3 regions of the Paraoerskovia marina genome follow, and region 1 is predicted to be linked to each of the others. Evidence: riboswitches for the same ligand, from Rfam matches in the RefSeq annotation. Region 1 holds a riboswitch; each other region holds the start of a gene.
The links. A riboswitch is a leader RNA that binds a small molecule or an ion and turns the genes downstream of it on or off. The one in region 1 is predicted to bind thiamine pyrophosphate.
Positions count from the first base shown of each region.

Region 1 (3,269 bases):
GTCGGTATGTCGGTGCTCATGAGGCCTCCTCGGTCCGGATGCGGGTGTGACGGTTCATCATGGCGGGCGCGACGACGTCGGGCAGGTCTGTCTCGTCGAGCGTGGCGTCGACGACGGCGCTGGTCAGCGGGGTGAGCAGGATGCCGTTGCGTCCGTGACCGGTGGCGACGAGCAGGCCGTCGACGCTCGCGTCGAGGTAGGGAAGGTTGTCCGGGGCGCTGGGGCGGACACGCGGGCTCGCCTCGCGCAGGTCGAGCTCGTCGATGCCTGGCAGGACGGCGCGGGCGTCGCGGAGCAGGGCGAAGACCGATCCTGCCTCGACCCGCCGGTCGTCGGGCTTCTCGTCGCTCGACGCCCCGATCACGACCTCGCGGAACCCTGACTCGTCGGCGACCCGTGTCACGGCGTACACCGCCCGTCCCTGGACGCGGGCGCGCACCACCGGCTCGACGTCGAACCAGGGCTCCGCGGCCAGTCGGAGCGTGATGCCCTTGACGGGGCGCAGCGGCGCGTGGATCCCTGCGGTCGCCAGCAGGCCCGTGGACGAGACCCCTGCCGCGACGACGACGAGGTCGGCGGTGCGGTCGACGCCCGCCGCGTCGACCGCACCGACCACCCGGCCCGACGCAGACGTCAGCCGGACGGCTCGGCACTCGACGACCACTGCGCCGGCCGCTCGGGCGGCCGCGTCGAGCGCGCGGGTGGTGGCCCGCGGGTCGACCTGGTGGTCGTCCGGCATCCACGCTCCGCCGGCGACGCGGCCGACGAGCGGGGAGATGCGGCGCGCCTGCGCCGTCGAGATCTCCTCCGACACCAGCCCCCAGCGGTGCTGCAGGTCGATCAGCCGCCGCGTCTCGGCGAGGTCGTCCGGGTCGAAGGCCAGGGTGAGCGTGCCGGTCTGGCGTAGTCCGACGTCGAGACGTGATGCCTTCTCGAGTTCTGCGGCAAAGTCGGGCCAGCGTGCTGCCGAGTCGACGTTCATCGCCGCCAGCTCGGGCTCTCCGAAGTCGGCCTCGCAGACCGCTGCGAGCATCCCGGCCGCCGCCATGCTGGCACCGTCGCGTGGGGTGGGGTCGAGGACCGTGACGCTCAGGCCGCGGCATGCCGCCCGCCAGGCCGCGGTCAGTCCGATGATCCCGGCGCCGACCACGAGGACGTCGCTGTGCTTGCTCATCGTTGCTCCCTATCGCCGGCATGACCCGGATCAGGTTCGACGGTCGGCAGATCGCCCTCTCAGCCTCTGGTCGAGGCTCCCGTGCAGGGGTCAGCGTAGCGCGATGAGCGACGGACCAGGTGGCGCGGGGCAGGCGCGACTCGACTCGCACGGCGACCGCGGGAATGTTGGTCGATAGGCTCGCGCCCATGACCTCCGCAGACGCTCGCGCCCGACTCGCCGCTGCACGCCTCTACCTGTGCACCGACGCACGCGAGGAGCGCGGCGACCTCGAGGAGTTCCTCCACGCGGCCCTGCGGGGAGGCGTGGACGTCGTCCAGCTCCGGGACAAGACGCTCGACGTGCGGCGCGAGCTGGAGCTGCAGGAGATCGTCGCAGCGGTCGCGACGGAGCATGGTGCGCTGTGGTGCGTGAACGACCGTGCCGACGTCGCGAGCCTGGTCGGTGCGCCGGTGTTCCACACGGGCCAGGACGACCTTCCTGTCTCCGGGTCGCGCGCACTGCTCGGCGGGGACGTCCTGCTCGGGCGGTCGACGCACGCGGCCGTCGAGGCGGCAGCCGCGGAGGCCGACCCCGACGTCGACTACTTCTGCGTCGGCCCGCTCTGGGCGACGCCGACCAAGCCGGGTCGCCCCGCCGTCGGGCTGGATCTGCTCCAAGAGGTCGCGGACTCCCGGCCGTCGACACCCTGGTTCGCCATCGGCGGGATCGACGGCGAGCGCCTCGACGAGGTGCTCGACGCCGGGGCCGAGCGGATCGTCGTCGTACGCGCCGTCACCGAGGCCGCCGACCCCGAGGCGGCGGCCCGCGCTCTGCGGGAGCGTCTCCCGGCCTGAATCCGGACGTGTCCGCGGCACGCTGGCGCGGCAACTATCCTGGGTGCGTGACAGCCACGCCTGACGTCCCCGTGACCACCCCGAGGCCCGTTCTCGTCGTCGACTTCGGCGCGCAGTACGCCCAGCTCATCGCGCGTCGCGTGCGCGAGGCGAGCGTGTACTCGGAGATCGTGCCCCACACCTTCTCGGTCGAGAAGATGCTGGCCAAGGACCCGGCCGCGATCATCCTCTCGGGTGGTCCGTCGTCCGTGTACGCCGACGGTGCGCCGTTCGTGGACCCGAAGCTCTTCGAGGCCGGCGTCCCCGTCCTCGGCATCTGCTACGGGTTCCAGGCGATGGCCGCGGCGCTCGGCGGCGACGTCGCCCAGACCGGTCAGCGTGAGTACGGCGGCACCGAGGTCGAGGTGTGCGAGGCAGGTGCGCTGCTTGCTGACACGCCCGCCAACCAAACGACGTGGATGAGCCACGGCGACTCCGTACACGCGGCCCCCGAGGGTTTCCAGGTGCTCGCGACGTCGGCCGGCTCCCCGGTCGCGGCGTTCGAGGACACGGAGCGTCGTCTCTACGGCGTGCAGTGGCACCCCGAGGTCAAGCACTCCGCGCACGGCCAGACCGTGCTGGAGCACTTCTTGTACGACGGCGCAGGGCTGGCTCCCGACTGGACACCCGGAAACGTCGTGGCCGACCAGGTCGAGGCGATCCGCGCGCAGGTCGGCACCAAGCGCGTGATCTGCGGCCTCTCCGGCGGTGTCGACTCCTCCGTCGCCGCGGCGCTGGTGCAGAAGGCGGTGGGCGACCAGCTCACCTGCGTCTTCGTGGACCACGGTCTGCTGCGCGCCGACGAGGCCGAGCAGGTCGAGCGTGACTTCGTCGCCGCCACGGGCGTCAAGCTCATGGTGGTCGACGCCAGGCAGCGCTTCCTCGACGCGCTCGCCGGCCAGACCGACCCGGAGACCAAGCGCAAGATCATCGGCCGCGAGTTCATCCGCGTCTTCGAGGATGCCGCACGCGACGTCGTCGCGGACGCCGGTGCGCACGGTGAAGAGGTCGAGTTCCTCGTCCAGGGGACGCTCTACCCCGACGTCGTCGAGTCCGGCGGCGGCGAGGGTGCGGCCAACATCAAGAGCCACCACAACGTGGGCGGTCTGCCGGACGACCTGCAGTTCTCCCTGATCGAGCCCCTGCGCACGCTGTTCAAGGACGAGGTCCGCGCCGTCGGCCTCGAGCTCGAGGTGCCCGAGGAGATCGTCTGGCGCCAG
Region 1 is NZ_LT629776.1:2,591,831-2,595,099, reverse strand. Features, by position in the region: gene thiS (sulfur carrier protein ThiS) at 1-20, opposite strand, end outside; gene thiO (glycine oxidase ThiO) at 17-1,174, opposite strand; TPP riboswitch at 1,164-1,267, opposite strand; gene thiE (thiamine phosphate synthase) at 1,363-2,010, shown strand; gene guaA (glutamine-hydrolyzing GMP synthase) at 2,058-3,269, shown strand, end outside.

Region 2 (3,269 bases), 760 kb from region 1:
ACGGCGCGCGCCGCCTCGGGGTCCAGGAGGGCCGTCGGCTCGTCCAGGAGCAGGACGGCCGGCGAGGGGGCCAGGGCCGCGGCCGTCGCGACGCGCTGGCACTGTCCGCCCGAGAGGGTGCCGGTCCGTCGACCGGCGAGCCCGCCCGCGCCCGCCGCGTCCAACGCGCGCGCCACCGCCGGCCCGATCTCCTCGACGCGCCACTCCCGGTTCTCGAGCGCGAACTCCACCTCGGCGTCGACGGAGTCGAGGCACACCTGTGCCAGCGGGTCCTGCTGCACCAGCCCCAGGTGCCCGGCCAGCGCCCGCGGCCCCCGCTCCCACGCACCGGGCACACCGATCACGACCCGGCCGTGGAGATCCGCGTCCACCGTGTGCGGGACGATCCCCGCGAGAGCCGCGACGAGGGTGGACTTGCCGGACCCCGAGGGGCCGACCACGAGCAGGCTCGACCCGGACCGCACCCGGAACGACACGTCGCGGAGCACGGACGTCGGTTCCCCCGGGAACCGCACGTCCAGGTGCTCGACGACGAGGTCCGACGACGTCACGCCGTCACCCCCGCCGCAGCTGCCCCGCGGCGGCGCTCGCGGCCGATCGGGTAGTTGTCCAGTACACCCGTGCGCAGCAGACGGTCGCCGATGAACTTCGCCGCCAACCCGCTGAGCACGATGCACGAGACGATCTGGACACCGAGGCGGAGCACCAGGTAGTCCTGTCCGAGGTACCCGTTCGCCACGCACTGGTAGGCAAAGGTCACGACCGCCGCGGTGACCCCGCTGAGCACGAACACGCCCCAGCCGTAGCGGCGGTACCGCGTCAGGGTGAACGCTAGCTCGGCCCCGACACCCTGGACCAGTCCGATGACGAGGATCATCGGCCCGAACGGCGAGGCAAACACCACGAGCTCGACGGCGGCCGCCAGCATCTCCGCGACCACGGCCACGAACGGCTTGCGCACGATGTACACCGCGAGGGGGGCCACGACGATCCACGCCCCGGCGAGGACGTTCTCCGCGAGCGTCCCGAAGGGCCCCAGCGCCAGGTGCAGCGGACCGTAGATCTGGTCGGCCACCCAGAACACGAACCCGAAGACCACCCCGAGGACGGCGAGCAGCACCGTGGTGTGCAGGCCGGAGGACCGCCGCTCCAGACGTGCCCCGCCCGCCCCGGTCGACGGCTCCGTCGCGTACGACTGCGAATCCTGGTCCACAAGCATCTCCCTGCGTCGGCCCCGGGGGTGGACGCAGCAAGACCCCGGACAGCGCGCACCCTGACGGCGCGCAACGGCCGACGTCGCCCTGCTCCCTTCGCTGGTACGAACCAGATCAGGTTCCACGGGTCAGCGGATCTTCCGCAATCTCAGCGCGCGAGCGCACCCCGGGGGCTAGTGAGGCCAACCTAGAGCCGCGCGACGAATCGGGCAATCTGCGACCCCGCCCGTCCCACCCTGTGAACGGGCCGAGCGGTGGAGTCCGCCCGGACACCGACTAGACTTGTCGCGGTGCGCCACGCGGCGCTCGCGGCAGACCCCCCGGGGCAGCCGCCCACCACCCCCCGATCCGGAAGGACCCCTCCGTGCTTCGCACCCACACGGCCGGCTCACTGCGGGCCGAGCACATCGGCCAGACCATCACCCTGACCGGGTGGGTCGACCGCCGCCGCGACCACGGAGGCGTGGCCTTCATCGACCTGCGCGACGCCTCGGGCATCGCCCAGGTGGTCATTCGCGACGAGGCCGTCGCCCACCCCCTGCGCAGCGAGTTCGTCCTCCAGGTGACCGGAGAGGTCTCGCAGCGACCGGAGGGCAACGCGAACGCCAACCTGCCGACCGGAGAGGTCGAGGTCGTCGTGAGCGACGTCGTCGTGCTCAACGAGTCCGCGCCGCTGCCCTTCCAGGTCTCGACCGCGCTCGACGGCACCGAGACCATCGGCGAGGAGGCACGGCTCAAGCACCGCTACCTCGACCTGCGACGCCCGACGCCCGCGCGAGCCCTGCGCCTGCGGTCGAAGGCGAACCAGGCCGCCCGGGCCGTGCTCGACGCCCAGGACTTCGTCGAGATCGAGACCCCGACCCTCACGCGCTCGACCCCCGAGGGTGCTCGCGACTTCCTCGTCCCCGCGCGCCTCGCGCCGGGCTCCTGGTACGCGCTGCCGCAGTCGCCGCAGCTCTTCAAGCAGCTGCTCATGGTCTCGGGCATGGAGCGCTACTACCAGATCGCGCGCTGCTACCGCGACGAGGACTTCCGTGCCGACCGCCAGCCGGAGTTCACCCAGCTGGACGTCGAGATGAGCTTTGTCGAGCAGGACGACGTCATCGACCTCGGCGAGCAGATCCTCGTCGCGCTCTGGAAGCTCATCGACGTCGAGATCCCGCGCCCGATCCAGCGGATGACGTTCGCCGACGCGATGCGCCTGTACGGCAGCGACAAGCCCGACCTTCGCTTCGGCAACCCGCTGATCGAGCTCACCGAGTACTTCGCCGAGACACCGTTCCGCGTCTTCCAGGCCGACTACGTCGGTGCCGTCGTCATGGCCGGCGGGGCGTCCCAGCCCCGCCGTCAGTTCGACGCGTGGCAGGACTGGGCCAAGCAGCGCGGCGCGCGCGGTCTCGCGTACGTCACGTTCGCCGAGGACGGGACGCTGGCCGGGCCCGTGGCCAAGAACCTCTCCGACGCCGAGCGTGCGGGCCTGGCCGAGGCGACCGGCGCCCAGCCCGGCGACGCGGTCTTCTTCGCCGCCGGCAAGGTCGACGACTCGCGGGCGCTGCTCGGCGCCGCTCGCCTGGAGATCGCCCGCCGCACCGGCCAGATCGACGAGAACGCGTGGTCGTTCGTCTGGATCGTCGACGCGCCGCTGTTCAAGCCTGCCGGCCAGGACGACGACGTCGACCTGGGCAGCTCAGCCTGGACGGCCGTGCACCACGCCTTCACGTCGCCGACCCCGGAGTGGGTCGACACGTTCGAGCAGAACCCCGGCGAGGCCCTCGCGTACGCCTACGACATCGTCTGCAACGGCAACGAGATCGGCGGCGGCTCGATCCGTATCCACCGTCGAGACGTGCAGGAGCGGGTCTTCGAGGTGATGGGCATCGGTCAGGCCGAGGCGCAGGAGAAGTTCGGCTTCCTGCTCGACGCCTTCGCGTTCGGGGCTCCGCCGCACGGCGGGATCGCGTTCGGCTGGGACCGGATCGTCTCGCTGCTCACGGGGTCCGACTCGATCCGGGACGTCATTGCGTTCCCGAAGTCGGGCGGCGGGTTCGACCCGCT
Region 2 is NZ_LT629776.1:1,836,830-1,840,098, forward strand. Features, by position in the region: gene BLU20_RS08195 (ABC transporter ATP-binding protein) at 1-551, opposite strand, end outside; gene BLU20_RS08200 (ECF transporter S component) at 548-1,213, opposite strand; TPP riboswitch at 1,287-1,393, opposite strand; gene aspS (aspartate--tRNA ligase) at 1,579-3,269, shown strand, end outside.
Region 2: linked by a shared signal. The riboswitch ahead of BLU20_RS08200 (ECF transporter S component) and the one ahead of thiO (glycine oxidase ThiO) in region 1 are both predicted to bind thiamine pyrophosphate.

Region 3 (3,269 bases), 1.4 Mb from region 1:
GCGTCCAGCTGCTGGGACGCGGACGAGCGGCGCCGGATGCTCACGTTCACCTTCATCGGTGGCGGCTTCGCCGGCATCGAGGCGCTCGCCGAGGTCGAGGACATGGCCCGCGCCGCGCTGAGCCAGTACGAGTCTATCGACCAGGCCGACCTGCGCTTCGTCATGATCGAGGGCGCCGGGCGGATCCTGCCCGAGCTCAGCGAGCCGATGGCGGAGTACGCCCTCGAGCAGCTGAAGGAGCGGGGCATCGAGTTCCACCTCTCGACCTTCCTCAGCTCCTGCGTCGACGGCCACGTGGTGACGTCCACGGGTGTCGAGTTCGACTCCAACACCATCGTCTGGACGGCCGGTGTCAAGGCCAACCCGGTGATCGGGGAGTCTGACCTGCCGACGGACAAGATGGGCCGCCTGACCGTCAACGCCAACCTGCAGGTCGTCGACGAGGACGGCGTCGTCGTCCCCGCCGCCTGGGGCGCCGGCGACTGCGCCGCGGTTCCCGACCTGCTGAACCCGGGCGCGTTCTGCCCGCCCAACGCGCAGCACGCGATCCGTCAGGCCACCCAGCTCGGTGACAACCTGGTCGCGTCGGTCGAGGACCGCCCGCTGGTCCAGTACAAGCACAAGAGCGTCGGCGTCGTCGCGTCGCTCGGCCTGTACAAGGGCGTCGCCGAGCTCTTCGGCGTCTTCAAGTTCAAGGGCTTCCCGGCCTGGGCCGTGCACCGCACGTACCACGGCTACGCGATGCCGACCTGGAACCGCAAGATCCGCATCTTCATGGGCTGGTTCGACCAGTTCGTCATGCGCCGCAAGACCGTCTCGCTCGGGTCGATCCACGACCCCCGTGCGGCGTTCCGCAACGCGTCGCTCCCGCCGAAGCCGAAGGACGACGCGGCTCCGAAGTCCGACAAGGACGCGGTCGGCGCGGGCAAGTAGTCCTCGGTGGGCGTGACGCCCACGCACGCACGCACGACGGCGGGGGCGGACCTGGACGGGTCCGTCCCCGCCGTCGTGCGTTAGTCTCACGACGAGCATGGCCCCCGTAGCCCAACTGGCAGAGGCAGCCGACTTAAAATCGGCCCAGTCCGGGTTCGAACCCCGGTGGGGGCACCACCAGGCCCTGCCGGAGAGCGCGGCCGCGCTCGACGCCGCCGGCGTCCGCGCGGAGGCAACGGTCCGGGAGGACGAGGGGACCACGCTCGTCCTGCGGCGCGACGGGCCGAGGGCGCTGATGCTCCTCGAACGACTGGCCGCGGGCGACGCGTAGGCGGCGTCCCACGATGCGACCGGTGCGTCCGCCACGGGCGCCCCTTGCTACGGTCGAGACACACCACGCGGGGAATCTCTGTCCGACACCGTCGGCCGGGACTGAGATGGGCGGGAGAACCGTCCGGACCCGTTGAACCTGATCTCGCCAGAACGAGCGGAGGAACGTGGCATGACTGCCGTGACCCTTGAGAACGACCAGACGACGCCGGTAGCGGCGTCGGAGTCCGGATTCACCGCAGAGCTGGGGCGCCGGTACGCGCACCTGTTCGAGGACTTCTACCAGCATCCCTTCCTGTCGGGCCTGCGTGACGGCACGCTCGCCCCCGAGAAGGTGCAGCACTACGTGGGCCAGGACCACCAGTACCTGAGCGCGTACGTCCGCTGCTACGGCCTGGGACTGACCCTCGCCCCCGACCGCGAGTGGATGCGCTACTTCCACGAGCGCACCGGATTCCTGCTGGACGACGAGTCCGAGGCACACCTCGCGCTCTGCGCGCGTCTCGGGGTGACCTACGAGGACGCGCAGGTGGAGCGTCTCGCGCCGAGCGCCAAGGCCTACGTCGACCACATGATGGAGGCGGGCCGCGACACGCTCGGCACGCTCCTCGCCGCGCTGCTGCCCTGCCCGTGGACGTACATCTGGGCCGCGGACCGCTATGCGCACGCGGAGCCGATCCAGGACGACCACCCGTTCGCCGGGTGGTGGCGGTTCTACGCCGACGACTCGTGCCTGCAGATGCTCGAGGAGATGCGGGCCAAGCTCGACGCGGTGGCGGCTCAGGCCGGGCCCGAGGAGCGCGCACGCATGGAGCTCGCCTTCGAGCTGAGCGTGCGCCACGAGATCCGGTTCTGGCAGATGGCCTGGTCCCTCGAGACCTGGTGACCCGGTGCCTCGGCGGGGACCCGCGAACGGTCCCCGCCGAGGCAGACTAGGGGGATGAGCCCCGTCGAGACGCTGCGCAGGACCTCCGGACGCGCCCTCTTCGCCCGGGTCGGCGGCCCGGACGGCCACGAGGAGCGCGAGCGCATCCACGCCACGGCCGGACCGCGGCAGTTCGCGCAGGACTCGGAGATCGCGCGCGTCCACGGCGACGCCTCGATGTTCGTCGGCGGTGTCCGCGCCCTGCTCCTGCAGTCGCTGCACCCGCTGGCGATGGCCGCGGTCGCCGCGCACTCCGGATACCGTGGCGACCCGTGGGGGCGCCTGGCCCGGACGAGCACGTTCCTGGCGGCGACGACGTTCGGCACGGTCGAGTACGCCCGCCAGAGCATCGACGTCGTCCGCACGGTCCACGCGCGGGTACGCGGCACGGCGCCGGACGGACGCGCCTACGCCGCCGACGACCCGTGGCTCCTGCGCTGGGTGCACCTGGCCGAGGTCGACAGCTTTCTCACGGCGCACCAACGTTTCGGGCTCCGCCCGTTGGACGCCGCCGGGTGCGACGCGTACCTCGCCCAGGCCGCGGACGTCGCACTCCGCCTGGGGGCCGTCGACCCGCCCCGGTCCCGCGCGGAGGTCCGTATCGCCTGGCAGGAGTTTGGTCCAGAGCTGGGTGCGACCCAGGAGTCCGACGACGTCGCCCGGTTCCTGCTCGCAGAGCCCCCGCTGCCTCGCGCGGCGCGCGGGCCCTACGCGCTCCTGGGTGCTGCCGCGTACGGTTCGTTGCCCCGATGGGCCCAGCGGGAGATCACGGCGCCCTGGCCCGTACGGGGCGACCCCACCGTGGTGCGGGTGGGCGGGCACGTCGCGACCCGGGCGATCCGGTGGGCGCTCGCGGGGGACCCGCCGCCGGCTCGACCCGTCGACTGACCTCAGCCCGTGGCGGCGATCTGCTCCTTGGCTGCCAGGACCCGAGCAGCCGACTCGTCCACGCGCTCGGCGAAGTCCGGGTCTTCGGCGGCGCGCTCGGCGATCGCGGACACCATGATCGACGCGTCCTCGGGGACGGCGGAGGCGAGGACCACGTCGCACCCGGCCTCGATCGCCCGGATCGCGCGTTCCG
Region 3 is NZ_LT629776.1:1,200,700-1,203,968, forward strand. Features, by position in the region: gene BLU20_RS05390 (NAD(P)/FAD-dependent oxidoreductase) at 1-933, shown strand, start outside; tRNA gene BLU20_RS05395 (tRNA-Leu) at 1,034-1,110, shown strand; TPP riboswitch at 1,323-1,446, shown strand; gene tenA (thiaminase II) at 1,436-2,149, shown strand; gene BLU20_RS05405 (oxygenase MpaB family protein) at 2,204-3,076, shown strand; gene BLU20_RS05410 (glycoside hydrolase family 3 N-terminal domain-containing protein) at 3,079-3,269, opposite strand, start outside.
Region 3: linked by a shared signal. The riboswitch ahead of tenA (thiaminase II) and the one ahead of thiO (glycine oxidase ThiO) in region 1 are both predicted to bind thiamine pyrophosphate.